Regions from separate parts of the Spirillospora sp. NPDC047279 genome, predicted to be linked through region 2. Evidence: riboswitches for the same ligand, from Rfam matches in the RefSeq annotation. Region 2 holds a riboswitch; each other region holds the start of a gene.

Region 1 (9,432 bases), on a different contig from region 2:
TCGGTGCCCGCGCCGACCGCGACGACCTCGCCGGCGGCCTCGTGGCCGAGGGCCATCGGCAGCGGCCGGACCCGGGAGCCGTTGATCACCGAGAGGTCGGAGTGGCAGAGCCCGGCGGCGCCGACCCTGATGAGCAGCTCGTCCGGGCCGGGCGGGTCCAGGCGCAGCTCCCTGACCTCCAGCGGCCGGGACTCGGCGTACGGCGACGGGCGGCCGGACTCGACCAGGACGGCGGCGCGGGTCTGGGTCGTGGCGTCACCGGTCATGCGATCACCAGTTTCTGCATCTCGGCGCGGACGGGGTCGACGATCTCGGCCGGGCGGCGGTCGTCCCGGCCGACGAACACGTGCACGAAGTGGCCCTCGGCGATGAGCGCGCGGTCGGAGCCGCGGTAGAGGCCCGCCTCCCAGCGCACGCTCGACCGGCCGAGCTTGCCGACCCGGAGCCCGAGCTCGATCGTGTCGGGGAACGCGACCTCGGCCTTGTAGACGCAGTGCGACTCCACGCACAGGGCGATCTGCTCGCTGCTCAGCGGATCGAACCCCGCCGTCCTGATCATCCACTCGTTGATGGCCGTGTCCATCAACGAGTAGTGGACGGCGTTGTTGACGTGCCCGTACACGTCGTTGTCCTTCCACCGCGTGGGCACACTCTGCCAGTGCACGTAGTCGCTGTTCACGGCGGCAAGTCTACGTACGCCCCATGGGGGCCGTTTCATGGCATCCCGCCCCTCGCCAACCGCGCGGCGGGTTCATCCACGCCGAGACCAGCAACGTGACGCTCTGGCTCTAGGGCCGACTGCCCGTCAGCCGCCGTCCGCCTTGGTGGCGGCGGCCAGCCAGGCGACGAGATCGGCCTCCGCGCGTTCGGGATCGGCGACGCGCAGCCAGAGCCGGTCGTACGTCCGTCCCCTCGGCTGCGGGAACAGCGGCCGCATCTTCCAGGGCCTGCCGAAGTGCCAGACCCAGTTGCCCGTCCGGCTGCCCCGCGCCGCCTCGAACGCGGTCGCCTCGCTCAGCCTGATCTCCAGGTTGAGCGGCTCGCGCAGCGGCGTGAGCTCGGCGAGCGGATCGTCCTCGAAGAGGAGACGCTCGCTGGACCAGTCCACCCGCCGGACGCGCTCGACGGACGCGCGCGGGACCTGCACCTCACGCCGGAAGAGCACCGGATCGGCGAACACCAGGGCGTCCGGCTCCAGGCGGAGCTCCGGACGGGTCAGCACCGACCGCACGACCGGAATCAGCGCGGTCACCACGAAGGTGCTGACAGCGATGCCGCAGAGGCAGATCCAGAGGTTCTCCGGCATGCGCAGGTCGCCGGTGGCCGCCAGGGCGAGGCTCATGGCGGCCCCGCCGGCGTAAAGGAGCGTGAACGTCCCCCAGCCGGTCAGGAGCAGGGCGCGGGTCCCGCGCGAACGTTCGAGCGGGATCCGGGTGGAGGCCGCCCAGGAAGGCGTGACGGGCACGGAAGCCATGCCCCTGTCTCCCATGCCCGCCCGGGCCGGGGCAAGATCTGTTCAGCCGCGGTCGTTCAGAACGTTCGCCGTCCTGGTCAGTGGCGCTTCCCTCCGCCGCGGAACTTCGCCATCAGGCCGCGCGCACGCTGCTTGTTGCGGGGGTCCCTGGCGAGCTGCTCGGCCCTGGCCCGGGCCTGCTGCCCCTGGGGACTTCGGAACCAGAGTTTGATCCGGGTCATCAACGAGGCCACGTGATTCCTCCTAGCCGTTCGGGTGGCACGGCGGGGTCCGTCCACCCGTCCCTTCAACGACCGGTCCAGGCCCAGAAGTTGCGAAAAGATCCAGGACTCCGCCGTCGTGGACCGCTCTACCCTCAGAAGGCCTCGTCGAACGCCACACTTCCCTCCACGCCGATCTGGTAGGCCGAGACGCGCCGTTCGAAGAAGTTCGACAGCTCCTGCACGTCCTGCAGCTCCATGAACGCGAACGGGTTGGCGGTGCCGTACCGGGCCGGGATGCCGAGCCGCGCCAGCCGCTGGTCGGCCACGTACTCCAGGTAGGCCCGCATGTCGCCCGCGCTCATGCCGGGCAGCCCGTCACCGCACAGGTCGTGCGCGAACGCCATCTCGGCCTCGACCGCCTCGTCCAGCATCCGCGTCACCTCCTCGGTCAGCCGCGCGTCGAACAGGTGGGGCTCCTCCGCCCGCACGGTGTCGACGACCGAGAACGCGAACTCCATGTGCATCGACTCGTCCCGGAACACCCAGTTGGTGCCCGAGGCCAGCCCGTTCAGCAGGCCGCGCGAACGCAGCCAGTAGACGTAGGCGAACGCGCCGTAGAAGAACAGCCCCTCGATGCAGGCGGCGAAGCAGATCAGGTTGAGCAGGAACGCCCGCCGGTCCGCCTCGGTGCGCAGCTCGTCGAGCTTGTCGATCGAGTCGATCCACCGGAAGCAGAACTCCGCCTTGGCCCGGATCGACGGGATGTGCTCGATGGCCGCGAACGCTTTGGCGCGCTCGTCGTGGTCGGGCAGGTAGGTGTCGAGCAACGTCAGGTAGAACTGGACGTGCACCGCCTCCTCGAAGAGCTGCCGCGACAGGTAGAGCCGCGCCTCGGGGGCGTTGACGTGCTTGTAGAGGTTGAGCACGAGGTTGTTGGCCACGATCGAGTCGCCGGTCGCGAAGAACGCGACCAAGCGGTTGACCATGTGCACCTCGGCCGGGGTCAGCCGCGCCAGGTCGGCGAGGTCGGAGGCCAGGTCGACCTCCTCCACCGTCCAGGTGTTGCGGATCGCGGCGCGGTAGCGCTCGTAGAAGTCGGGATAGCGCATGGGCCGCAGGGTCAGGTCCATGCCCGGGTCGAGCAGCATGCCGTGCGTTCCGGTTCGTTCGCTCACTGGCAGGCCTCGCAGGATTCGGGGTTCTCGAGGGAGCACGCCACCGCGGCCGACGGCGTAATGGTGTCGTCCGAGGGGGGACGACCCCCCGCTCCCCCCGGAGCGGCTCCGCCGCTGATCGTGGTCTGCGCGATGCGCGTCGCGGGGCGTGAACGCAGGTAGTAGGTGGTCTTCAGTCCCGCGCGCCAGGCGTAGGCGTACATCGAGGAGAGCTTGCCGATGGTCGGCGTCTCCATGAAGAGGTTCAGCGACTGGCTCTGGTCGATGTACGGGGTGCGCGCGGCGGCCAGGTCGATCAGCGCCTTCTGCGGCAGTTCCCACGCGGTGCGGTAGAGCGTGCGCATCTCCTCGGGCAGGTCGACGATCCCCTGCACGGAGCCGTTCGCCTGCTTGACGGCGTCGCGCACGGCGGGCGTCCACAACCCGAGCGACTTGAGGTCGTCGACCAGGTAGTTGTTGATCTGCAGGAACTCGCCGGACAACGTCTCGCGCTTGAAGAGGTTGGAGACCTGCGGCTCGACGCACTCGTAGCAGCCCGCGATGGACGCGATCGTCGCGGTCGGCGCGATCGCGATCAGCAGCGAGTTGCGCAGGCCGTGCTCGGCGATCCGGGCGCGCAGCGCCTCCCATTCCGCGACGCGCCGCGGCGCCGCGTCCGCGAAGTGGTCGAGGTGCAGCCGGCCGCGGGCGGTGCGGGTCTTGGCGTAGGCGGGCAGCGGGCCGTGCTCGGCGGCCAGGTCGGCGGACGCGCCGTACGCGGCCAGCGCGATCTCCTCGGCGATCGTGGTGGACAGCTCGCGCGCCTCGTCCGAGTCGAACGGCAGCCGCATCATGAAGAGGACGTCCGCCAGGCCCATCACGCCGAGCCCGACCGGCCGCCACTTGGTGTTGGCCGCCGCGGCCTCGTCCGTGGGGTAGAAGCCGCGGTCGATCGTGCGGTCCAGGAAACGCACGGCGGTGCGGACGGTCGCGCGCAGCCGTTCCCAGTCCACGCCCGCCGGGGTGGCGTGCCCGGCGAGGTTGACCGAGCCGAGGTTGCAGACGGCGGTCTCGCCGTTGCTGGTCACCTCGATGATCTCGGTGCAGAGGTTGGAGAGGTGGACGGCGTTCCCCGGCTCGGCCGTCTGGTTGCAGGCGCGGTTGGCGGCGTCCTTGAACGTCATCCAGCCGTTGCCGGTCTCGGCGAGCGTGCGCATCATCCGGCCGTACAGCCGGCGGGCCGGGACCCGGCGCACGAACCGGCCGGCGGCCTCGGCGGCCCGGTAGGCGGTGTCGAACTCCTCCCCCCACAGGTCGGCGAGCTCGGGCGCCTCCTTGGGGTCGAACAGCGACCAGTCCGCGTCCGCCTCGACCCGGCGCATGAACTCGTCCGGGATCCAGTTGGCGAGGTTGAGGTTGTGGGTGCGCCGGGCCTCCTCGCCCGTGTTGTCGCGCAGTTCCAGGAACTCCTCGACGTCGGCGTGCCACGGCTCCAGGTAGACGCAGGCCGCGCCCTTGCGGCGGCCGCCCTGGTTGACGGCGGCGACGGACGAGTCGAGGGTGCGCAGCCACGGCACGATGCCGTTCGAGTGCCCGTTGGTGCCCCGGATCAGCGACCCGCGCGACCGCACCTTCGTCCACGAGATGCCGATGCCGCCCGCGTACTTGCTGAGCCGCGCCACCTGCGCGTACCGCTCGTAGATCGACTCCAGCTCGTCGCGCGGCGAGTCGAGCAGGAAGCACGACGACAGCTGCGGGCGGCGGGCGCCGGAGTTGAACAGCGTCGGCGAGCTCGGCAGGTACGACAGCGTGCTGAGCAGCGCGTACAGCTCGGCCGCGTCCTCCACGGCGCCGGTGCCGTCCGAGGGGGGACGACCCTCCGCACCCCCCGGCGCGACCTCGTCGCGATAGGAGAGCCCGCACGCGACGCGCAGCATGAAGTACTGCGGGCGTTCCAGGACGCGCCGCGTGCGCGGGTGCCGCAGCAGGTAGCGGTCATAGACCGTGCGCAGCCCGAAGTACTCGAAGCGGTCGTCGGCGGCCTCGTCGACCAGGTCGTCGAGCGCCGCGGCGTTGGCCGCGACGAACGCCGCGGTCGCGTCGTTCAGCAGGCCCTCGGCGTGCGCGGTGGCCACGGACGCGGAGAACGTGCGCACGCCCTCGGCGGCGGCCTCGTCGGCGATGTGGGCGCTCAGCAGCCGCGCCGCGACCTTGGAGTAGGCGGGCTCGACGGCCACCAGGGCCGCCGCCTCGCCGATCGCCAGCTCCCGCAACCCGGCGGCGTCGACACCGTCGCCCGACCGCACGGCGGACAGGACGCGGCGCGGGTCGACGTCGGCCAGTCCGGTACAGGCGCGCGCGACCTCGGTCTCGATGGAGGATCGGGTCGGCGGTGGCGCGATCAGCTCTTGTGTCACGTGCTCTCTTCCCTCGCGAGCTCGGCCTCCCGAGGGGGCGCACGCGAACAGGAGAGCACGGCACGACGCCGTGACCTGCCCAGCGACCCTCCCACGAGGCCAGTGGACTGTCTCGAACCGGGGAGGCGACCCCCGGGCCCCCGAAGGGGCGACAGGCGTCCTCGCTGCGCTCCGGCGCCTGTCTTCTCCGTGCGGGCAGGTCTTCGGACTCGCGGGCGACGCACCTTTGCAAGGTGCGGCCTACTGGCCGTCGCTTCCCGGCCCGTCTCGACGGGCCAGTGCTCTGTGACGGCGGTCGTTCCCGCTCACCGCTGCGGGGCAGTCCCGGAATTGGCCGGCCGATCTGCATCGGCACGGCCGCACCGGGTTCCCTCTTACGACGCCCCCGCCGACCGGGTGGGCCGCCGCGAGATCACGGGGACTCGGCGTGATCTCGCCGCGGTCCACCCCCACGGCGGGGGCGAACCAGCACGGGCAAGACCCTACATGTTGGTTACGACCATTGCCGCCAGCCCTACATGTTGGGCGTGTCACAGACCACGCCGCGCACCTGCCACGTACGCGCCGCGCCGGAATCGACACGCGGAATCGACACGGGGTGGGGGCATATCGGTCACCGGGACGAGATGGGAGGATGACCCCGCCATGTCCCCAGCCATATCCCCAGCCCCGCCCGCAGGCGGGCCGCGGCCGTACTTCCGCGTCGCCCGGGCGGTGCTCTTCGCCACCGTCTGCATGACGCTGGCCACGGCCGGGCACTCGCTGGTGTCGCCGTCCGCCGTCCCGGCGTGGGCGATCATCGTGGGCTTCGCCGGGGTGCTGGTCGTGGCGGGGGCGCTGGCCGGGCACGAACGGTCACTGCCCACGATCCTGGGCGGGCTGCTCGGCGGCCAGTTCGTCCTGCACAGCCTGTTCGCGAACGCGGCGGGCCCGGCCGAGCACCACGCCGCGGCGGGGACGCCCGTCCCGATGCCCGGGCACGGTTCCGGTACGGGGATGACGCTCGCGCACGTGGCGGCCGCCCTGCTCGCGGCCTGGTGGCTGCGCCGCGGCGAACGTGCCGCCTGGTCGCTGACCCGGCGCCTGGCCGCCAAGGTCGAACGGCCCGTCCGCGACCTGCTGGCCGTCCTGCTCGCCGCCGCCGAACCTCCTCCAGTCCCCGTGCGTACCCCTGTCGTGCGGGTGCGGGCCGTCACCGGCGCCACCGGCAGGGTGTTGCGGCACGAGGTCGTACGACGTGGACCTCCGTCCCGTTCGAGGGCGCTCGCGCACAGCTGAGCGCCGGACGTCACCGGACGCCGCCCCCGGCGTTCCGGCTCTTCCTCACCCCCTCGAACGACTCCCTCGAACGGAGATCTCGCATGTCCGCGTACTCGACGCTGAACGTCCGCAGGCTCGCCGCCGTCACCGGCCTCACCCTCGTCTCGGTCGTGGGCCTCGCCACCGCCGCATCCGCGCACGTCACCGTCAACCCCAAGGAGGCCGTGCAGGGCTCCTACGCCAAGGTGTCCTTCCGGGTGCCGAACGAACGTGACGACGCCGGGACCACCAAGCTCCAGGTCGACCTTCCGATGGACCACCCGCTCGCGTCGGTCTCGGTGCGGCCGGTGCCCGGCTGGTCGGTCAAGGTGGAGAAGTCCAAGCTCACGACCCCGATCAAGGCGCACGGCGCCGAGATCACCCAGGCCGTCTCGCGGATCACCTGGTCCGGCGGCACGATCGAGCCGGGGCAGTTCCAGGAGTTCGACGTCTCGATGGGGCAACTGCCCGACGACACCGACCGGCTGGTGTTCAAGGCGACCCAGACGTACTCGGGCGGCGAGGTCGTCAAGTGGGACCAGGAGCCCAAGGACGGGCAGGAGGAGCCGGAGCACCCCGCTCCGGTCCTCAAGCTGACCAAGGCCGCGGCGGCGACCGGCGCGGGCGCGTCGGGCGCGCCGACGGTCACGACGGTGTCGGCCACCGGCGCCAAGGCCGGGAGCGCCGACGACGGCACCGCCCGCCTGCTCGGCGGGCTGGGCCTGGCGGCCGGCGTCGTCGGCATCGCGGTCGGCGGATTCGGCATCGCGCGCGGAAGGAGCAAGGCATGACGGTCTTCTCGCGGATCGGGGCGGCCACTCTGTCTGCCACCCTGTCTGCCACCCTGTCGGCCACCCTGTCGGCCACCGTGGCGACCGGTGCCGTGCTGGCGCTGACCGCCGCACCGGCGTCGGCCCACACGGCCCTGGAGAGCTCGAACCCGAAGGCCAGGTCGGCGGTCGAGGCGCCCACCGAGATCACGCTGAAGTACAACCAGCCGATCACGCTCCCGCGGGTGATCCTCACCGACGCCCAGGGCGGCAAGCACACCGCGGGCGCGCCCAGGGCGGTGGACGGCCTGGTGACGCAGCCGGTCGCCGGGACGTTGCCGAACGGCGAGTACACCGTGGGCTGGCGGGTCGTGTCGGCGGACGGCCATCCCGTCAGCGGCACCTTCACGTTCACCGTGAAGGGCTCGCCGGCACCCGCGGGCGGCGGCGCCGCGAGCGGGGTCGTGACGTCGGCGCCCGCCTCGCCGCAGGCGGCCATCACGCTCAACCGGACGACGTCGTCCTCCGAGGACGACTCGGGCGGCTCCGGCGGCTGGTTGTGGCTCGGCCTGATCGCGCTGGTCGTGGTGGCGGTCGGCGGCGCGGTCGCGGCCGTCGTCAAGCGCCGCCCCTCTGGCGGGACGGGCGGGACGGGCGCCTAGCGTCCGCTCGCGCACGCGGCGTGATCGTGCCTGGAGACGCCTCAAAGCTCTCCTTATGATTCGAGCATGCTCGAGTCACGGCACATCCGCACGTTTCAGGAAGTGGTCCGGGAGGGGTCGTACTCGGGCGCCGCACGGGCGCTCGGGTACACCCAGCCCGCGATCACGCAGCAGATGAAGGCCCTGGAACGGGCCGTCGGCATGCCGCTGTTCGTCCGGGCCGGGCGCGGCCTCCAGCTCACCGAGGCGGGCACGGTCCTGGCCCGGCACGCCGAGGTGATCGTCGGCGACCTGACGGCGGCACAGGAGCAGTTGCGGGCCCTGGCCAGGCTGGAGGCCGGGCTGGTGCGCGTCTGCGCGTTCCCCAGCGCCAACGCCACGCTCGTGCCGACCGCGATGGCGGGCCTGCTGGCCACCCACCCGGGCATCCGGGTCGAACTGCAGGAGGCCGAGCCGCCCGAGTCCGTGCAGCGGCTGCTGCGCGGCGAGAGCGACATCGCGCTGTCGTTCACCTACCCGGGCCCGCAGACCGGCCTGCCGGACGACCTCCTGGAGATCCCCCTGATGGAGGACCTGCTGACGGTGTTGCTGCCGACGGGCCATCCGCTCGTCCGGCACCACGCCGTACGGCTGGAGGACCTGGCGAACGAGCGGTGGATCGCGGGCTGCCCGCGCTGCCGGGCCAACCTCCTGCACCTGTGCGCAGAGGAGGGGTTCGTGCCGGACATCGTGTTCAGCACCGACGACAACCTCGCCGTCCAGAGCCTGGTGGCGGCGGGCGTCGGCATCGCCCTGATGCCCGCCCTGGTGTTGTCGTTCCTGTGCCACTCCAAGGTCACGGGACGTGTGGTGGCGCGGCAGCCCACCCGGAAGGTGTCGGCGTACGTCCTGCGCGACCACCAGCGCATCCCCGCCGTCGACCTCGTGCTCGGCGAGCTGAAGGCGGCGGCCGAGGCCCGCGTCGGCTGCTGACTCCCAGCCGGCGGCGCCCCTGCCCGGCGGCTGATCCATAACGGGGGCTTTGAACGATCCAAGAGATCGTCGTTAGACGTTATGGGTCGCCCCCATGACCCTGGGGGTCATGGCCGCTCTCACCACCCCGACCACGCCCGCCCTCGACGGCGTCATCGGCTCGATCCGCGAGATCGTCCAGCGCGGGCTGGCCCCGGGGCCGACCGCGCATCTGGCAGGCCAGGCGCTGCGGCCGTGCCTCGGCAGGCCCGGCCTGCTCACGCCGGAGCAGTGCGAGGGCGATCCCGACCGGTACCGCCAGCACGTCCTGCACGCCGAGCCCGACGGGAGCTTCTCGGTCGTCGCGCTGGTGTGGCTGCCCGGCCAGCGCACCTGCGTCCACGACCACGTGTCGTGGTGCGTGACCGGCGTGCACGAGGGCTGGGAGAGCGAACGCCGCTACCTGCTGGAGTCCGACGGCCGCCGTTCGCGGCTGGTGGCC
Region 2 (9,432 bases):
CGTGTCGGCGGGCGCGTGGGGCTCGTTCCTGCACCAGGGCCAGATCTGCATGACCACCGGCCGCCAGCTGGTGCACGAGAGCCTGCACGACGAGTACGTCGCGGCGCTGGCCGACAAGGCCGACAAGCTGCCGGTCGGCGACCCGGCCGCCGGCCAGGTCGCGCTCGGCCCGATCATCGACCGGCGGCAGCTGGAGCACGTCGACGGCCTGGTGAAGGGCACCGTCGCGGCGGGCGCGCGGCTCGCGGCGGGCGGGACGCACGAGGGCCTCTTCTACCGCCCGACCGTGCTGGCGGACGTCACCCCCGACATGCCCGCGTACGCGCAGGAGGTGTTCGGCCCGGTCGCGCCGGTCGTGCCGTTCGCCACGGTCGACGACGCGATCGCGCTGGCCGCCGACAGCGAGTACGGGTTGTCGCTGGGCATCCTCGGCGACGTCGGCGCCGCGATGCGCGTCGCCGACGTGGTGCCGACCGGGCTCGTGCACATCAACGACCAGACCGTGAACGACGAGCCGGTCGTCCCGTTCGGCGGCCTCGCCGCGTCCGGCAACGGCTCCCGGTTCGGCGGCCCCGACGCCAACATCGAGGCCTTCACCGAGACCCAGTGGGTCACCGTCCGCGGCGAGATCGCGCCGTACCCGTTCTAGGGCTCAGTCGCGGACGAGGTCGCGCAGCTCGCGCAGCGTGGCCTCGTCCCGGACGCCGGCGATCAGCAGCGTGGTGACAGGGCTCTCGCGCCACAAGCGGAGGCGCTCCTTGATCCGGCCGATCGGGCCGAGCAGCGAGATCGAGTCGGCCAGCTCGGCCGGCACGGCCTTGATCGCCTCGTCGCGCCGGCCCTCCAGGAAGAGCTCCTGGACACGCTTGGCCTGCTCGGCGTAGCCGAGGCGGCCGATCATGTCGAGGTGGAAGTTGTGGTCGCGGGCGCCCATCCCGCCGATGTAGAACGCGAGCGGGATCTTGGCGAACTCGAGCGCCGAGTCGAGGTCGTCGGTGACGATCGTGGTCACCGTGGCGGCGATCTCGAAGTCGTCGGGACGGCCGGCCAGCGACTCGCCGAAGAGCGTGTCGATCTGGGCCGGGTCGACGAAGAGCGGCAGCCAGCCCTGGGTGTGGGACGCCGCCAGCGCGATGTTCTTCGGTCCCTCCGCGCCCAGGTAGACCGGGATCTCCGGGCGCACCGGGTGCACGATCGACTTGAGCGGCTTGCCGAGCCCGGCGCCGCCCGGGTAGGGCAGCGGGTAGTGCGGGCCCTCGCTGGTCACCGGGCCCTCGCGGCGCCACACCTGCCGGACGATGTCGAGGTACTCGCGGGTGCGGGCGAGCGGCTTGGGGAACGGCACGCCGTACCAGCCCTCCACCACCTGCGGGCCGGACGCGCCGAGCCCGAGGATCACCCGGCCGCCCGAGAGCGCGTCGAGGGTGAGCGCGTGCATCGCGGTCGCGGCGGGGGTGCGGGCCGACATCTGGACGACGGCGGTGCCGAGCTTGATGCGCGAGGTGCGCGCGGCGTACCAGGTGAGCGGGGTGAACGCGTCGGACCCGTAGGCCTCGGCCGTGAAGACCACGTCGTAGCCGAGGCGTTCGGCGGCCAGGACCGTCTCGGTCTGGTCGTCGGGGTCGCGCTGCCAGTAGCCGACGTTGATGCCGAGCTTGAGTTCTGCGGTCACGGGTCAACCTCCGGTCTCGACGACGTCTGACGACGCGCACCGGCGATACTAGAACACGTTCTAGTATCGCCGGAAGGGAGGGGTGATCTACAGAGGCGGGTTCAGCGGATCGCGCGGACGAGCGTCGCCCACTCCGCGGCCGAGAGGACCAGTGCGGGCCCGCCCGGATCCTTGGAGTCGCGGACGGCGCGGCGGTGGCCGGAGAGCGAGGCGACCTCGACGCACTGGTCGCCGCTTCCGCTGTGGGAGGACTTGTGCCAGATGGCTTTGGCGAGTTCGGTTCGCACCTTGTTCACGTGCTGCCGCTCCTTGCTGCGTCGAGGAGGAGGCGTGCGGACTCCTCCGGGGGGAGGGCCAGGGCCGTGATCTTGTCGAACCTGGCCTTGTGTTGGGCTATTGCCTCCACGCTTTCGAGATAAACGTCGCCCATGGTCCCCTCCACGTAGGCGATATCGGGGTCGGCGGGGTCCGGGTACGAAAGGATCGTGAATCGGCCGTCCAGCCCGGCGTGCTCGCCCACGTCGTAGGGGAGCACCTGGATCGTGACTCTCGGCCGCCGGACGGCCTCGGCGAGTGACCGGAGCTGGTCGTTCATCACCGTCTTGCCGCCGATCGGCCGGTAGAGCACCGCCTCGTCGAACACCACGTGCAGGCGCGGGGCGTCCTCCCGGTCCAGCAGGGCCTGCCGCGTCAGGCGCGCGGCGATGCGCCGCTCGATCTGGGCCCGGCCGGGCAGCATGCGGCCGGTGGTGATGACGGCCCGCGCGTACTCCTCGGTCTGCAGCAGGCCGTGCACGAGCTGGGGATCCCAGGTGCTGATCTGTGAGGCCTCGTCCTCCAAGGCCACGTAGCTGCCGGCGAACACGTCGGCGTACGCGGTCCACCAGCCGCGCTGGCCCGCCTCGCGGGCGAGGTTGATATAGGCGTCCCGCTCCGGGCTGGGCACGCCGTACAGGTCGAGGATGTCGGCTACATCGCCATGCCGTGGCCGGGTCTGCCCCGTCTCCAGGCGCGAGACCGTGGCCCGTGACCAGCCGAGCCGGTCGGCCACGTCCTGCAGGGTGAGTCCCTGCCCGTCCCGCATCCTGCGAAGCTCCCGAGCCAACCGGCGGCCACGCACCGTGGGCCGGTAGGTCATAGAGGTGAGAGTCCCCTATCCGGGCCGTCCAGTACAACGGGATTGAGCAAGCCGGTAAGAGCAATCTTGGGAAGAGAGTTGCGGCGATGAGAATCTCACGCGACGCTTTGAAATGTGACCACTCGGGGACTGAAAGTGACGGGGCAGTACGTAACCGCGCAAAACGGAACGTCACCCGGGAGGGTTCGTGCAGGCTTCGCCTGAGTTCGCCGACGACGATACGCATCTACCCGGCCGGGTCTGGGCGCTGCCACGCGGCCCTGGCTGTGCCGGTCACGCGCGTTCGGTGCTCGCGGACTCGCTCACCTCGCTGGGCGTCACCCGCGACATCATCTGCGACGCACAGCTCATGGTGAGCGAGCTGGTCACCAACGCTCACCAGCACGCGTCCGACCACGGGCCGCACGAGCTGTGGGTCTACCTGGGCGAGCGCACGGGCACGCGCGCCGCCCAGTGCCAGTCCGCCACCCCGGCCGTACGCGAGGTGCGCTGCGCGGTCTTCGACGGCCACGCCGACGCGAGGCTGCCGGGCTACTCGTGGACGTCCGGCGACTGCGGCCGCGGCCTCAGCATCGTCCGCGAGCTGTCCGAGGGCCGCTGGGGGGTGCTGCGCACCCTCTCCCGGCTGGGCCCGCCCGTGCCGGGCAAGGCCGTCTGGTTCGCCGTGCCCGTCTCCGCCGCGGTGGCGTCCTTCCTCGCCCCGTCGGGCAACGACGACTTCCCGCCCGCGCCCGGCGCCGCCTGAGCGACGCCGCGCCGCCCGAGCAACGGGCGGCCGGGCTCAGGTCCGCTCGACCGCGGGGGCGATGTCGGTGATGAGGGCCAGCAGCGAGCCGGCCAGCAGGGTGTGCACCTGGGCGCGGCCCAGCGTCTTCTCCTGGAGCCACTGGCGGGTCGCCACCTCGGCCAGACCGGAGTACGCGCGCAGCACGGCGCGCAGGGTGTCGGTCGGGTCGGGCACGCGGAGCATCGTCAGCATGTGCTCGACGGTGATGTCGCGGGTCTTGTTGACGATCCGGCGCAGCTCGGGATCCTGGCCGAAGCCCTCGGCGTCGAGCGCCGCCAGCCAGGTGTCGGCGTTGGCCTCGGCGGCGTCGAGGAACAGCCGTACGCAGAGGTCGACGGTCTCGGCGGTGCTCAGCCGGGCGTCGGGCGGCGGGGCCTGGCCGGAGTAGTCGACCGTCAGCCCGCGCACGACCTCCAGGAACAGCTCGCGCTTGGTGCCGAAGTAGTAGTGGATCAGTCCGCGCTGCACCCCGGCCTCGCGTGCGATCGCGGCGGTCGACACCTCCGCGTACGGGAGCTCGGTGAACATCCGCCGGGCCACGCCGAGGATCTGGTCGCGCCGTTCGTCGCGCGGGAGGCGCTGGTAGCTCGCCCGGGACGACCGGGATGGGGACGGAGAGGCCACGCGGACAGCCTATGCGGCTCCGCGGCGCGGTTGCGCGAAGAGCCGCAGCGGGCGCTCGCGTGCGACCAGGTAGTCCGTGGGGCGGTGCCGCATCGACACCGGCGTCACCCGCGCCGCCGCGCGGTTGGCGCTGATCAGCGAGGCGAACGCGGCCGCGCGCGACCGGCTCCACGGAACGTCCAGCTCACGCCGCAGGCGCGCGGGCAGGAGAGCCCCGGCGGCGAGCAGGTTGATCTGCAGGTAGGCGGGCCCCAGCGGCCACGGCATCCGCAGTTTGCGGCTGGTGTCCAGGAGCTTGGCCGAGACCGTGGTGGGGCGCAGCTCGTGCTGGACCACCCCGTCGAAGTAAGCACGGAAGTCCGTGTAAGTGATGGGGCAGTGCCCTTCCGGAACTCCGCAGGCGTAGGCGATCAGCTTCTGCTCCTGGTAGAAGCGCTCGCGGTCGGTGCCGGACAGGCGCCCGAACGTCCGCTCGTACAGGTCGAGCCCGTTGTGGGTGAGCGTCGCCCACACCCACAGCAGCAGGTCGGGGTCGAGCGCCCGGTAGGGCACGCCCTCGTCGGACAGCCCCTCGACGCGCTGGTGGACGCGGCGCAGCTTGACGGCCTGGCGTTCGGAGACCTCGGGCTCGGCGAACGACAGCTTGAGCATGACGTCGGCGGTGCGCCAGAGGCGGGCGAACGGGTCGCTCTCGAAGTCGGAGTACTGCTCGACGCCCGCCGCCACGAGGGGATGCGTCACCTGCAACAGGAGCGTCGGCGCCGCGCCGAGCCCCAGCACGGGCTCGCGCATCACCTTCCAGGACACGTCGCCAGGCCGGAAGGGCAGCCCATCGGATCTCGCCATGGGGCTCAGTAGAACACGTTCTTGGCGCTACGCCAACAGTGCGGGGCGGGGCATCTCACTCCACCGCGACTTGGGCGGCCTGCGGGGGTGTGCGATCCTTGCCTGCGACGGACGCGGAGGAACCCGGTGCGGCGGGGCCGAACGATCGGCCTGCCTATTCCGGGGCTGTCCCGCAACTGTGACCAGGGGAGTTCCCTCTCGCACATGCCACGGCGGCGACGCTGGAAGGCTGAGGGAGAACGGTGATCCGGGAGCCAGGAGACTCCGGCCGTCGGACGAGACCGCCACGGGCGTGGACACCCGAGGGAAGGACGATGAGGCATGCCTGCCTGTCTGATGGGCCGATGAGCCGCCGCCGCGGCGCGGCCACCGCTCGGTACCCCTTTTCCGCCGTCGTCGGCATGGACGACCTCAAGCTGGCGCTGCTCGTCAACGCGGTGTCGCCGGGCGTCGGCGGCGTGCTGGTCCGCGGCGAGAAGGGCACGGCCAAGTCGACGATCGTCCGCGCGCTCGCGGGCCTGCTGCCCGCGCTGGACGTCGTGCCGGGCTGCCGCTTCTCGTGCGACCCGGCCGACCCCGACCCCGACTGCCCGGACGGCCCGCACGCCGACGCGGCCGACGGCGAGGGCCGGGCGGCGCGGCTGGTGGAGCTGCCGGTCGGCGCCTCCGAAGACCGGCTCACCGGCTCGCTCGACATCGAACGGGCGCTGACCGAGGGCGTGAAGGCCTTCGAACCCGGCCTGCTGGCCGCCGCGCACCGCGGCGTCCTCTACGTCGACGAGGTCAACCTGCTGCACGACCATCTCGTCGACCTGCTGCTGGACGCCGCGGCGATGGGAGAGTCGTACGTCGAGCGTGAGGGCGTCTCGGTCCGGCACGCCGCGCGGTTCCTCCTCGTCGGCACGATGAACCCCGAGGAGGGCGAGCTGCGCCCGCAGCTGCTCGACCGGTTCGGGCTGACCGTCGAGGTGGCGGCGACCCGCGACCCGGACGAGCGCGCCGAGGTCGTCCGGCGGCGGCTGCGCTACGAGGAGGACCCGGCGGGCTTCGCGGCCGGCTGGACCGACGCCGAGGCGGAGCTGGCCGGGCGGATCGCGGCGGCGCGCGACCGGCTCGCCGCCGTCGAGCTGACCGACGCCGCGCTCCGCCAGATCACCGCCGTCTGCGCCGCGTTCGAGGTGGACGGCCTGCGCGCCGACCTGGTGACCGCCCGTGCCGCGATCGCGCTGGCCGCCTGGCACGGCCGCACCGCCGTGACCGCCGACGACGTCCGCACGGCCGCCCGCCTGGCCCTCCCGCACCGGCGCCGCCGCGACCCGTTCGACGCGCCCGGCCTGGACCGGCAGAAGCTGGACGAGGTGTTGGACGAGCACGACGAGCACGACGAGCACGACGAGCACGGCGAGCCCGAGCCCCCCGACGACGACCCCGGCGGCCCGGACGGTCCGGACGACCCGGACGGACCGGGCGGTGAGCCGACCCCGCCGCAGGACGGCTCCGCCCCCTCCGAGCCGGACGGCGACCGGCGCCCGGAGCCCAACGGCCAGAAGCCCGCGCCCGAACGCAACGAGCCGGCGCCGGCGGACGCCGCCTACAAGCCCAGGCTCTTCACCGTCCCCGGCACCGGCATGGGCGCTCCGGGCCGCCGCTCCAAGGCGCGCAGCCCGTACGGCCGGGTCTCCGGCTCGCGGCCGGGCGCGCGCGGGCTGCACCTCACCGCGACCCTGCGCGCCGCCGCCCCGCACCAGCACGCGCGCGGCCGCGGCGGGCCCGGCCTGGTCGTCGCGGCCGAAGACCTGCGCGAGAGCGTCCGCGACGGGCGCGAGGGCAACCTCGTGCTGTTCGTCGTGGACGCCAGCGGGTCGATGGCGGCACGGCAGCGCATGCGCGCCGTCAAGGGCGCGGTCCTCAGCCTGCTCCTGGACGCCTACCAGCGGCGCGACAAGGTCGGCCTCATCACGTTCCGCGGCACCGGCGCCGACCTCGCGCTGCCGCCGACGTCCTCGGTCGAGGCGGGGGCGCGGCGGCTGGAAGGGCTGCCGACCGGCGGCCGCACGCCGCTGGCGGCCGGGCTGCTGCGGGCCGCCGAGGTGCTCCGCGTCGAGCGGCTCCGCGACCCGGCCCGGCGCCCCCTCCTCGTGGTGGTGACCGACGGCCGTGCCACCCACGGTCCCGATCCGGCCGCCGCGGCGGGACCGCTCGCCGGAGTGGCCGCGGTCGTGGTCGACTGCGAGTCCGGGCCGGTGCGGCTCGGCCTGTCCGGGCGGCTGGCCGGTCACCTGGGCGCCGAGCTCGTCCGGCTGGACGAGCTGGCCGCCGACGCGCTGGCCGGGGTCGTCCGCGACGTTCGAAGGGTGGCGTGAGCGAGATGCCGCAGGGCAAGCCGGAGTACGTGCCCGACGACGGGCTGACGACCCGCGAGCGCCGCAACCGGCCGCTGGTGATCGTGCACACCGGTCCGGGCAAGGGCAAGTCGACCGCCGCGTTCGGGCTCGCGCTGCGCGCCTGGAACCAGGGCTGGCCGATCGGGGTCTTCCAGTTCGTCAAGTCGGCCAAGTGGCGCATCGGCGAGGAGCGGGCGCTGCGCGTCCTCGGCGAGACGGGCGAGGGCGGCCCGGTGAGCTGGCACAAGATGGGCGAGGGCTGGTCGTGGATCCAGCGGCCGGGCTCGGAGGAGGACCACGAGGCCGACGCCCGCGAGGGCTGGGAGCAGATCAAGCGCGACCTGGCCGCCGAGACCTACCGCTTCTACGTGCTGGACGAGTTCACGTACCCGATGAGGTGGGGCTGGGTCGACGTCGAGGACGTCGTGGCCGCGCTGCGCGAACGTCCCGGCAACCAGCACGTGGTCATCACGGGCCGGGACGCCGACCCGCGGCTGCTGGAGCTCGCCGACCTCGTCACCGAGATGGGCAAGGCGAAGCACCCCATGGACCGGGGCCAGAAGGGCCAGAAGGGCATCGAGTGGTGATCGAGTGGTGATCGAGTGGTGAACGTTCCCCGCGTCGTCGTCGCGGCCCCGGCCTCCGGGAGCGGCAAGACGACCGTGGCCACGGGCCTGATGGCCGCGTTCGCGGCCCGCGGCCTGGCGGTGTCGCCGCACAAGGTCGGCCCGGACTACATCGACCCCGGCTACCACGCGCTGGCGACGGGCCGCCCGGGGCGCAACCTCGACCCGTGGCTGACGTCCGAGGGACTGGTGGCGCCGCTCTTCCTGCACGGCGCCCGGGCCGCCGGCGCCGACGTGGCGGTGGTCGAGGGCGTCATGGGCCTGTACGACGGCGCGTCCGGGGAGGGCGACTTCGCGTCGACCGCGCACGTGGCGCGGCTGCTCGACGCGCCGGTGATCCTCGTCGTGGACGCGGCGGCGGCGGGCCGTTCGGTGGCGGCGACGGTGCACGGCTTCCGCAGCTACGGCGACGGTGTCCGGCTGGGCGGCGTGATCCTCAACCGGATCGGGTCGGACGGCCACGAACGGTTGTGCCGGGACGCGGTCGAGGAGCTGGGCGTGTCGGTGCTCGGCGCGCTGCGCCGCCACGACGGCATCGCCAAGCCGTCCCGGCACCTCGGGCTCGTCCCGGTCGCCGAGCGCAGCGCCGAGGCCGTCGACACCGTCGACCGGCTCGGCGCCCTCGTCGCCGGGTCCTGCGACCTGGAGGCCGTGCTCGCGCTCGCGCGCAGCGCACCCGCCCTGACCGCCGAGCCCTGGACGCCGCCGCACCGCGACCCGGACCGCGACGGGGCGGCCGTCCCGGTCCGGGTCGCGGTGGCGGGCGGGCCGGCGTTCACGTTCGGCTACACCGAGAACGAGGAACTGCTCGCCGCGGCCGGGGCCGAGGTGGTGCGCTTCGACCCGCTGCGCGACGAGCGGCTGCCCGCCGGCACGCGCGGCGTCGTCATCGGCGGCGGCTTCCCCGAGGTGTACGCGGCGGAGCTGTCGGACAACGAGCCGCTGCGCGCGGAGATCGCCGCGTTCGCGGGGCCGGTCTACGCCGAGTGCGCGGGGATGCTCTACCTGGCGCGCGAGCTGGACGGCAGGCCGATGTGCGGCGTGCTCGGCGACGTCACCGGCCGGATGAGCGAGCGGCTGACGCTGGGCTACCGCGCGGCCGTGGCGGTGTCGGACTCGGTCGTCGCCCGTGCCGGCGAACGGGTGCACGGCCACGAGTTCCACCGGACCGTCACCGACCCGGCGCACGGCGCCACCGCGGCGTGGCAGTGGTCGCCGGAAGGACCGGCCGGGTTCGTCCAGGGCGACCGCGTCGCCTCGTACCTGCATCTGCACTGGGCCGGGGCACCGCACGTCGCGGGGAGATTCACGGAGGCCTGCCGATGAGCGACGACACCTTCCGCGGTCCCGTCCAC
Region 3 (9,432 bases), on a different contig from region 2:
CTTCGAGATCGCCTCGCTGAGCTGGGAGGACCCCATCCTCCGCGAGCACGGCGACGGCGCGCGGATGTCGCGCTGGTCACAGGACCGGCCACGGCGCACCCTGCACAGCGAGTTCGGGGAGCGGCTGCGCGACCTCAACGGCGTCCACCAGCTGCACTGGGTCGCCGACCTGTTGCGGTCCCGGCCGTGGACGACCAGCGCGTGGATCTCGCTGACCGTGCCGGGGGAGGACGCCGACACGGTGCCCACCCTCGCGGCCCTCTCGTTCCGGATCCGCGACTACCGGCTGATCATGACGGCGATGTTCCGCTCGCAGAACGTCTACCGCGGCTATCTCTCCTACATCCCGCTGCGCGGGATCCAGCTGGAGGTGGCCGACGACCTCGGCCTGCCGCCGGGGCCGCTGCGGGTGTTCATCGACGTCCCGCACATCGAGGTCGCCGACGCCGGCGGGGCCGCCACGGTCCTCGCCTCCGTGCCGGAGCCCAACGCGGCGTGATCGGGAGCCGCTCGATCGGAGGCCTCGAGACCGGGACTCGTCTCGGTCTCGAGGTGGACGGGCGAGGATGAAGTCCAGCGAAACGGCTGTACGGGGACGTGTCGCCGTGTCCGTCGGGAGGGCATCGGAGGGGGACTAGACTGTCCTTGCGCGGGGGCACGACGGGGTGGACTCGCAAACTCACCTGCACACTCCACATTCGAAGGACTGTTCCTTGAGCAAGCCTGTCGTCCTCGTCGCCGAAGAACTCTCCCCGGCCGGCATCGCCGTGCTGGAGTCCGATTTCGAGGTCCGCTCCGTCGACGGTGCCGACCGCGAGCAGCTGCTGCCGGCCGTCGCCGACGTCGACGCCCTGATCGTCCGCAGCGCCACCAAGGTCACCGCCGAGGTGTTCCAGCACGCCAGGAAGCTCCGCGTGGTCGCCCGCGCGGGCGTCGGCCTCGACAACGTCGACGTCGAGGCGGCCACCAAGGCCGGCGTCATGGTCGTCAACGCGCCGACCTCCAACATCGTCACCGCCGCCGAGCACGCGATCGCGCTGCTGCTGGCGACCGCCCGCAACGTGCCGCAGGGCCACGGCGCGCTCAAGCAGGGCGAGTGGAAGCGCTCCAAGTACACCGGCGTGGAGCTTCAGGGCAAGACCGTCGGCGTGCTCGGCCTCGGCCGCATCGGCGTGCTGGTCGCCCAGCGCCTCGCCGCGTTCGACATGAACGTGATCGCCTACGACCCGTACGTGCAGGCCGCCCGCGCCGCCCAGCTGGGTGTGAAGCTGGTCACCATCGACGAGCTGCTGCGCGAGAGCGACTTCATCACCGTGCACCTGCCCAAGACGCCCGAGACCCTCGGTCTCATCGGCGACAAGGAGCTGCACCAGGTCAAGCCCGAGGTGCGCATCGTCAACGCGGCCCGCGGCGGCATCGTCGACGAGGCGGCGCTCGACCTGGCGATCAAGGACGGCCGGGTGGCCGGCGCCGGCATCGACGTGTTCAGCACCGAGCCGTGCACCGACAGCCCGCTGTTCCACCACGACAACGTCGTGGTCACCCCGCACCTGGGCGCCAGCACCCACGAGGCGCAGGAGAAGGCGGGCACCCAGGTCGCCCGCTCGGTCAAGCTCGCGCTGTCCGGCGAGTTCGTACCCGACGCGGTCAATGTCCAGGGCGGCGCGGTCGCCGAGGACGTCAAGCCCGGCCTGCCGCTCGCCGAGAAGCTCGGCCGCATCTTCACCGCGCTGGCCGGCGGCGTGCCGGTCCGGCTCGACGTGGTGGTGCGCGGCGAGATCACCGGCCACGACGTCAAGGTCCTGGAGCTCGCGGCGCTCAAGGGCGTGTTCGTCGACGTGATCGAGGAGGCGGTGACGTTCGTCAACGCCCCGCTGCTCGCCCGCGACCGCGGCGTCGAGGTCACGCTCACCACCAGCGAGGACTCGCCCGACTGGCGCAACGTGGTCCAGGTCCGCGGCACGATGGCCGACGGCGAGGTGATCTCGGTCTCCGGCACGCTCACCGGGCCCAAGCACATCGAGCGGATCATCGAGATCAACGGCTACGACATGGAGCTCCTGCCCACCGAGCACATGGCGTTCTTCACCTACACCGACCGTCCGGGCATCGTCGGCGTGGTCGGCAAGCTGCTCGGCGACACCGGCGTCAACATCGCCGGCATGCAGGTCGGCCGGGCGGCCAAGGGCGCGCAGGCGCTGATCGCCCTCACCGTCGACTCCGCCATCCCGACCGAGCTGGTTGACGGCATCAAGGCCGAGATCGGCGCCGAGATGGGCCGCCGGGTGGACCTCGAGTCCTGACCCGCGCTGTCAGGCCGTGATCCCGTCCGCGACGGGATCACGGCCTTCGTGTTTCCGCAGGTAGCTCGGCCGTTCGTCTCATCATGTGAGAACATCGGCCACCGGTCGGGACACCTGCCGGGACCGGAGGTACCGTGGATTCCAGTCATGCGGCGCTTCGTGGTAATCCTTCGCTGCCGCAGCGGGGCCTGAACGGCAGGCCGCCACCCGCTGCGGAGTGAGGTGACGGCCGTAAGTCCTGTTCGGTGTCACACCGTGCGAACCACGGTGGCCGAGCACCCCGGCACAGCAGCAACCGCATTTACGGAGCGAAGCCCATGAACGAGACTTTCAACGCCGCGCCCGCCGACGAGCCGGCCGCGCCCGCCCGCGACCAGGACGAGGCCTCGCGAGCCCTGCAGATGGCCCTGGACCGCCGCGACAACGGCGGCCTGCCCACCAGCTGAGGCTCGCGCGGCAGACGAGACCCGCGCGGCTGAGGCTCTGCGCGGCGTCTGACGACCCGCGCGGCCAGACTCACCGCGACCGCCGTGGCCGGATGACCGGCCGCGGCGGTCGCGCGTTACGTTGGAGTCCGCCCGGGAGCGGGAGCGGCGAACGAGCGGAGGGAGAGGCGTGACGATCGCGGTCACCGGCGCGCTGCGCGAGGCGGCGAAGCTCGGCCCCTACTTCTCGATCGTCACCGATCCCGACGAGGAGGCCGACCCGACCTGGCGGCCGCTGCCGGAGAAGGATCCCGAACGCCTGCTCGGCCTGGTCGACGCCTACGCCGAACGGCTCGGCACCGGCGAACGCCGGGTCGCCGCGTCGATCCTCTTCCAGGGGCTGGCGTCCCGGCTCTGGTCGCCGGCGGTCGCCGCGGCCGCCCTGGGCGCCGTGCCGGACCTGTCGAGCCTGCACTGGCGCTGGGCGCCGGGGGCGCCGGTCGCCCTGTGGCTGGCCGCCCCGTCGAGCCTGCCCGGCGACCCGGCGGACGCCCTGCACGGCACGGTCGTACGGGGCCAGCTGATGCCGCTCAGGGAGACGATGCTCCAGACCGTGGGGCTGGCGGACGGGCTGCTGTGGGGCAACGCCGCGTCGGCCCTGGCCGGAACGCTCCGCGCGGGAACGCTCCGGCCGGACCTGGCCACACCGCTGCGCGCCCTCGTCCGCGACCTGTTCGCCCGTGCCCCGCTCGCGGGCACGGGCACGTTCGAACAGGGGCGCGGCTTCGTGCGGCGCAGCTGCTGCCTCTACTACCGGGTGCCGCCCGGCGGCGAGATGTGCGGCGACTGCGCGCTGCTGCCCCGCTGACCGGTGGCTATCCCTGGACGGGCTCGGCTTTCGAGCCCGGGGCCGGAGCGGACGGCGCCGCCCGCCGGAAGGCCCGTTCGGTCAGGGCGCCGAACAGCAGCCCCAGCGTCGACCACAACACCACCTGGATGCCCAGCGAGGCGACGCGGAAGTCCCAGAGCACCGTGGCCGGGAACCCGTCCGCCACCGCGTCGGGCTCGGGCGTGAGGCGGTAGACGAGCGCGACGACGACGGCGAAGCCGACCGCCGCGACGATCGTCGCGTTCCACGGGCCCAGCCGCGGCAGCAGGCGCCGCTGGACGATCACGGCGGCCGCCGTCGCGAGCAGGCCGAGCGCGACCATGCCGAAGTAGATCGCGGTGCGCTCGCCGATGGTCTCGGGGTCGCCGACAGCCGGGGGAGTGGGCGGGTACTTGAGGAACGGCACGACCACGACCGCCGTGAAGCCGCCGACGGCGACCAGGGCGGCCGTCGCGCGGGCGCCGAGCGCGCCGAGCCGGCCGTACGCGAACGCGAACGCGATGGCGAAGAGCCCGCCGACCGCGACGCCGTAGACCACCATGGCCGTGATCAGGCCGGTGGTCTTCTGGACGGTGCGGCTGACGACCTCGGGCTCCTCGGCCGCCGCGCCGGCGTGGTCGTGGGCCGCGCCGGCCTCCTCGAAGGCGATGGCGTGGCCGACCTGCGGTTCACCGTAGATCCAGGCGATCAGGAGGGCGAGCGCCGCCGCCGCGACGCCGACGAGCATGCCGCGGATGAGAAGTGAGCGCATCATCAGTGGCAGGGGAACCCGAGCAGGTGACGGCCGTCGTGCGTGAACTCGTGCACCCAGGTGCCGCCGAAGAGCGAGGTCGCGCCCTGTTCGGCGCCCACGAAGTAGATGAGCACGAGCGCCAGGACCAGGGCGAAGACCGCCCAGGGCAGGATCTTGCGGACGGGGACGCGCAGCGGTACGGGCTGCTCCGGTGCCTGCGACGACGGCACGGCTGACTGGGCCATGGGGTCTCCTCACGGGGTGCACTCGCCCCGGTGACGGGAGGACGACAGGTCAGTTCCTGACTCCCGGGGCCCTGACGGGAGGGCCCCGGACACAGTGGCGGGACCGTCCTGGAGTCGCACCAGGTTCCTGCGCACTGTCGCCTCGTTTGTGAACTTGTCGGGGAGAGCGTCCCCTTTGCCGAGGCGCACCGTCAAGTCGGCGGAGGGTGACAAAGACCCAGCCCCGGAACGATCAGGGCGGCCGCGGCCGGCGCGGGACGTGGGGGAGGGCCGAGACGGCCATCTCGGATCGTGAGACCGATGCTCACGAACTGAGACGTTGCGGTAGAGTGCGCGCATGGTTTCCCGCAACGTCCGTCTGGCCGTGATCGCCGGTGACGGGATCGGCCCCGAGGTCGTCGCCGAGGGGCTCAAGGTCCTCGAGGCCGTCGCCCCCTCGTCCGGCCTCACCTTCGAGCAGACCCCGTACGACCTCGGCGCCGCCCGCTGGCACCGGACCGGCGAGGTGCTGCCCGACTCGGTGCTCGACGAACTGCGCGGCCAGGACGCCATTCTGCTCGGCGCCATCGGCGACCCGACCGTCCCCAGCGGCACGCTGGAGCGCGGGCTGCTGCTGCGCATGCGGTTCGAGCTCGACCAGTACGTCAACCTGCGGCCGGTCAAGCTGCTGCCCGGGGCCTCCACCCCGCTGGCCGACGTGCAGCCCGAGGACATCGACATGGTCGTCGTCCGCGAGGGCACCGAGGGCCCGTACGCGGGCGTCGGAGGCGTGCTCCGCAAGGGCACCCCGCACGAGGTCGCCACCCAGGAGAGCGTCAACACCGCCCTCGGCGTCGAGCGGATCATCCGCTACGCGTTCGAGCAGGCCGCGGCCCGCCCGCGCAAGAAGCTGACGCTGGTCCACAAGGACAACGTGCTGACCTTCGCCGCCGGGCTCTACCAGCGTTACCTCAAGGAGCTCTCCGCCGAGTTCCCGCAGGTCGAGGTCGACTACAGCCACGTCGACGCGGCCACCATGTTCTTCGTCAACCAGCCGCGGCGCTACGACGTGATCGTCACCGACAACCTGTTCGGCGACATCATCACCGACCTCGGCGCCGCGGTGGCCGGCGGCATCGGGCTCGCCGCCTCCGGCAACATCAACCCCACCGGCGCGGCGCCGTCGATGTTCGAGCCGGTGCACGGCAGCGCCCCCGACATCGCGGGCCAGGGCAAGGCCGACCCGACCGCTACGATCCTGTCCGTCGTCATGCTGCTGGACCACCTGGCCACGATCGAGCCCGGTGCGGCCGAGGCCGCGCGGCGCGTCGAGCAGGCCGTCGCCGACGACCTGCTGGAGCGTCCGGGCCTGGGTGCGCGGTCCACGGCGCAGGTCGGCGACGCGATCGCGAAGCGAGTATCCGGCTAGGGGCACGCCTCTCTGGACTTACTCAGGGGAACTCCGGGCGTGCCTCGCGGCGCGCCCGGTTTTCGCGTGCGCCCCGTGATCGAGGAGCGGGACTGGACGAAGTACGACAATGGGCATTAAGGAATGCCGTACGGCAACGGGGCCGTGGTGGCGATCCGGGAGAGGACCGAGACGATGAGCACCACCCTTGACTTCGAGATCATCCCCAGCGAGCAGCCGACGCCGGCCGCGGAGCGCGAGCGCATCCTGGCCGACCCGGGGTGGGGGGTGCACTTCACGGATCACATGGTCACGATCCGGTACAAGGAGGGCAAGGGCTGGTACGACGCCCGCCTGGAGCCCTACGGGCCGATCCCGATGGACCCCGCCAGCCAGGTCCTGCACTACTCCCAGGAGCTGTTCGAGGGCCTCAAGGCCTACCGCCAGGCCGACGGGTCGATCGTCACGTTCCGCCCGTACGCCAACGCCGCCCGGATGAACCGCTCCGCCCGCCGGATGGCCATGCCGGAGATCCCCGAGCAGCTGTTCGTGGACGCGCTGGAGACCCTGGTCCGCACCGACCGCGACTGGATCCCCGGCCAGGAGGGGCAGAGCCTCTACCTGCGGCCGTTCATGTTCGCGACCACCCGTGCCCTCGGCGTCAACCGGCCCGCCGACGAGTTCCTCTTCATGGTCATCGCGTCCCCGTCCGGCCTCTACTACCCGCGCGGCATCAAGCCCGTCAGGGTCTGGCTGTCGCAGGACTACGTGCGCGCCGCTCCGGGCGGCACCGGTGAGGCCAAGACCGGCGGCAACTACGCCGCCTCGTTCGCCGGGCAGGCCCAGGCCGTCGCGCACGGCTGCGACCAGGTGGTCTGGCTCGACGCGCACGAGCACCGCTGGGTCGAGGAGGTCGGGTCGATGAACCTGATCTTCGTGTACGGGGAGGGCCCGAACGCGCGGCTCCTCACCCCGGCGCTCAACGGCTCGCTGCTGGCGGGGATCACCCGCGACTCCATGCTCAAGCTCGCCCCGGACCTCGGCATCCCGGTCGAGGAGGGCAAGATCAGCATCGAGGACTGGCAGTCGGGCTGCGAGAGCGGCGCGATCACCGAGGTCTTCGGCTGCGGCACCGCCGCCATCATCAGCCCGGTCGGCCACGTCAAGGGCGCCGACCGCGAGTGGGGCATCGGCACCGGCGAGCCGGGCGTGATCTCCATGAAGCTCCGCGAGGAGCTGATCGGCATCCAGTACGGCACCAAGCCCGACCCCTACGGCTGGGTCCACAAGATCGCGTGATGTCGTGCGGCGCCGGTCCCATCTCGGGGCCGGCGCCGCCGTCGTCTCGATATTTGAGATCGATGTCTTATCTGCTCGAACGGTGTGGCATGCTTGCTCGCATCATGCGCTACAGCCTCGTAATTATCGGCTGGCGCGCCGGCAGCTAACGGGACATCGCCGGCGCGCAGACCTCTCACGTCCGTGGGGGGTTTTTTGCATTCCAGGACCCGTTCCCGGGCGAGTGCACGCGCCAGCCAGACCCCGAGGGGGATTTCGATGCAGGGCGACGGATTCCACGTCTACGACACGACGCTTCGCGACGGCTCGCAGCAGGAGGGCCTCAACCTCTCCGTGGCCGACAAGCTCGTCGTCGCGCGCCACCTCGACGAGCTCGGGGTCGGCTTCATCGAAGGCGGCTGGCCCGGCGCCAACCCCAAGGACACCGAATTCTTCCGGCGGGCTCGGACCGAGCTCGACCTGAAGCACGCGCAGCTCACCGCGTTCGGCGCGACCCGCCGGGCCGGTGTGCGGGCCGCCGACGACCCTCAGGTGGCCGCCCTGCGCGACTCCGGCGCGCCGGTCGTGACCCTTGTCGCCAAGAGTCACGACAGGCACGTCGAGCTGGCCCTCCGCACGACGCTGGAGGAGAACCTCGCGATGATCCGCGACACCGTCTCCCACCTGCGTGCGGAGGGCCAACGAGTCTTCCTGGACGCCGAGCACTTCTTCGACGGCTACCACGCCAACCGCGCCTACGCGCTGGAGGTCGTACGGACCGCCGCCGAGGCCGGCGCCGACGTCATCGCGCTCTGCGACACCAACGGCGGCATGCTCCCCGACGAGCTCGCCGACGTCGTCCACGAGGTGGTCTCCGCCGGCGCCCGCGTCGGCATCCACTGCCACGACGACTCCGGCTGCGCCGTCGCCAACTCGCTCGCGGCCGTCCGCGCCGGGGCGACGCACGTGCAGGGCTGCGCCAACGGCTACGGCGAACGGTCCGGCAACGCCAACCTCTTCACGGTGATCGGCAACCTCCAGCTCAAGCGCGGGATGCGCCTGGTGACCGACGGCCAGCTGGCCGAGATGACCCGGATCGCGCACGCGGTCTCGGAGGTCACCAACGTCACCCCCAGCTCGCAGCAGCCGTACGTGGGCCTGTCGGCGTTCGCGCACAAGGCCGGGCTGCACGCGTCCGCGGTCAAGGTCGACCCGAACCTCTACCAGCACATCGACCCGGCCGCGGTCGGCAACGACATGCGCATGCTGGTGTCCAGCATGGCCGGGCGCGCCTCGGTGGAGCTGAAGGGCCGCGAGCTCGGCTACGACCTGTCCGGCGAGAAGGCCAAGCACGTCGTCGACCGGGTCAAGGAGCTGGAGTCGACCGGCTACACCTTCGAGGCCGCCGACGCCTCGTTCGAGCTGCTCCTGCGCGAGGAGCTCACCGGCGTCCGGCAGCGGCACTTCGAGGTCGAGTCGTGGCGTGCGATCGTCGAGCGGCGGCCGGACGGCTCCATGGTCAGCGAGGCGACCGTGAAGCTGCACGCCAAGGGCGAGCGGATCGTCGCCACCGGCGAGGGCAACGGCCCGGTCAACGCCCTCGACAACGCGCTGCGCATCGCCCTCGGCCGTCTCTACCCCGAGCTGGCGCGCCTGGAACTGGTCGACTACAAGGTCCGCATCCTGGAGGGCACGCACGGCACCCAGGCCCGTACGCGCGTGCTCGTCGAGTCCAGCGACGGCAGCCGGGAGTGGGGCACGGTCGGCGTCGAGGACAACGTCATCGCCGCGTCCTGGCAGGCCCTTGAGGAGGCCGTCACCTACTGCCTGCTGCACGCCGGCTACGAGGCCGGCTGATCCCTTCGATGCCGCGCGCGGGAATGTCCGCCGTGGAGCGGGCATGACAGGGGCATGAGCAGAGAGATCACCGACAACGCCCAGCTGAGCCGCTTCGAGATCCACGAGGACGGGGTGCTCGCCGGGTTCGCCGCGTACGAACGGCACCCCGACCAGCTCGTCATCACCCACACCGAGGTCGAGCCGGAGTTCGAGGGCCAGGGCATCGGAAGTGCCCTGGCCCGCGGCGCCCTCGACCATGTCCGCAAGGACGGCCTGACGGTGGTGCCCAAGTGCGCGTTCGTCAAGGGTTGGATAGAGAAGCACCCCGACTAC

Evidence for each region. A riboswitch is a leader RNA that binds a small molecule or an ion and turns the genes downstream of it on or off. The one in region 2 is predicted to bind cobalamin.
Region 1: it holds a riboswitch for cobalamin, as region 2 does, so the genes downstream of both, ABZ810_RS06355 (ribonucleoside-diphosphate reductase subunit alpha) here and ABZ810_RS27650 (putative cobaltochelatase) in region 2, are expected to answer to the same signal.
Region 3: it holds a riboswitch for cobalamin, as region 2 does, so the genes downstream of both, ABZ810_RS10615 (CbtB domain-containing protein) here and ABZ810_RS27650 (putative cobaltochelatase) in region 2, are expected to answer to the same signal.

The regions. Positions count from the first base shown of each region.
Region 1 is NZ_JBEYUA010000002.1:460,334-469,765, forward strand. It holds gene ABZ810_RS06330 (zinc-dependent alcohol dehydrogenase family protein) at 1-266, opposite strand, end outside; gene ABZ810_RS06335 (thioesterase family protein) at 263-679, opposite strand; gene ABZ810_RS06340 (hypothetical protein) at 806-1,474, opposite strand; gene ABZ810_RS06345 (hypothetical protein) at 1,552-1,707, opposite strand; gene ABZ810_RS06350 (ribonucleotide-diphosphate reductase subunit beta) at 1,830-2,852, opposite strand; gene ABZ810_RS06355 (ribonucleoside-diphosphate reductase subunit alpha) at 2,849-5,248, opposite strand; cobalamin riboswitch at 5,446-5,625, opposite strand; gene ABZ810_RS06360 (hypothetical protein) at 5,894-6,526, shown strand; gene ABZ810_RS06365 (YcnI family protein) at 6,610-7,338, shown strand; gene ABZ810_RS06370 (copper resistance CopC family protein) at 7,335-7,979, shown strand; gene ABZ810_RS06375 (LysR substrate-binding domain-containing protein) at 8,046-8,951, shown strand; gene ABZ810_RS06380 (cysteine dioxygenase family protein) at 9,061-9,432, shown strand, end outside.
Region 2 is NZ_JBEYUA010000011.1:117,485-126,916, forward strand. It holds gene ABZ810_RS27615 (benzaldehyde dehydrogenase) at 1-649, shown strand, start outside; gene ABZ810_RS27620 (LLM class F420-dependent oxidoreductase) at 653-1,672, opposite strand; gene ABZ810_RS27625 (DUF397 domain-containing protein) at 1,774-1,968, opposite strand; gene ABZ810_RS27630 (helix-turn-helix transcriptional regulator) at 1,965-2,810, opposite strand; gene ABZ810_RS27635 (ATP-binding protein) at 2,998-3,555, shown strand; gene ABZ810_RS27640 (helix-turn-helix domain-containing protein) at 3,592-4,221, opposite strand; gene ABZ810_RS27645 (oxygenase MpaB family protein) at 4,231-5,067, opposite strand; cobalamin riboswitch at 5,184-5,332, shown strand; gene ABZ810_RS27650 (putative cobaltochelatase) at 5,412-7,430, shown strand; gene cobO (cob(I)yrinic acid a,c-diamide adenosyltransferase) at 7,436-8,038, shown strand; gene ABZ810_RS27660 (cobyrinate a,c-diamide synthase) at 8,054-9,403, shown strand; gene cobI (precorrin-2 C(20)-methyltransferase) at 9,400-9,432, shown strand, end outside.
Region 3 is NZ_JBEYUA010000004.1:61,993-71,424, forward strand. It holds gene ABZ810_RS10590 (hypothetical protein) at 1-499, shown strand, start outside; gene serA (phosphoglycerate dehydrogenase) at 714-2,303, shown strand; gene ABZ810_RS10600 (hypothetical protein) at 2,621-2,749, shown strand; gene ABZ810_RS10605 ((2Fe-2S)-binding protein) at 2,919-3,596, shown strand; gene ABZ810_RS10610 (CbtA family protein) at 3,604-4,371, opposite strand; gene ABZ810_RS10615 (CbtB domain-containing protein) at 4,371-4,595, opposite strand; cobalamin riboswitch at 4,625-4,768, opposite strand; gene ABZ810_RS10620 (3-isopropylmalate dehydrogenase) at 4,933-6,003, shown strand; gene ABZ810_RS10625 (branched-chain amino acid aminotransferase) at 6,178-7,281, shown strand; gene cimA (citramalate synthase) at 7,540-9,117, shown strand; partial or broken gene ABZ810_RS10635 (GNAT family N-acetyltransferase) at 9,151-9,432, shown strand, end outside.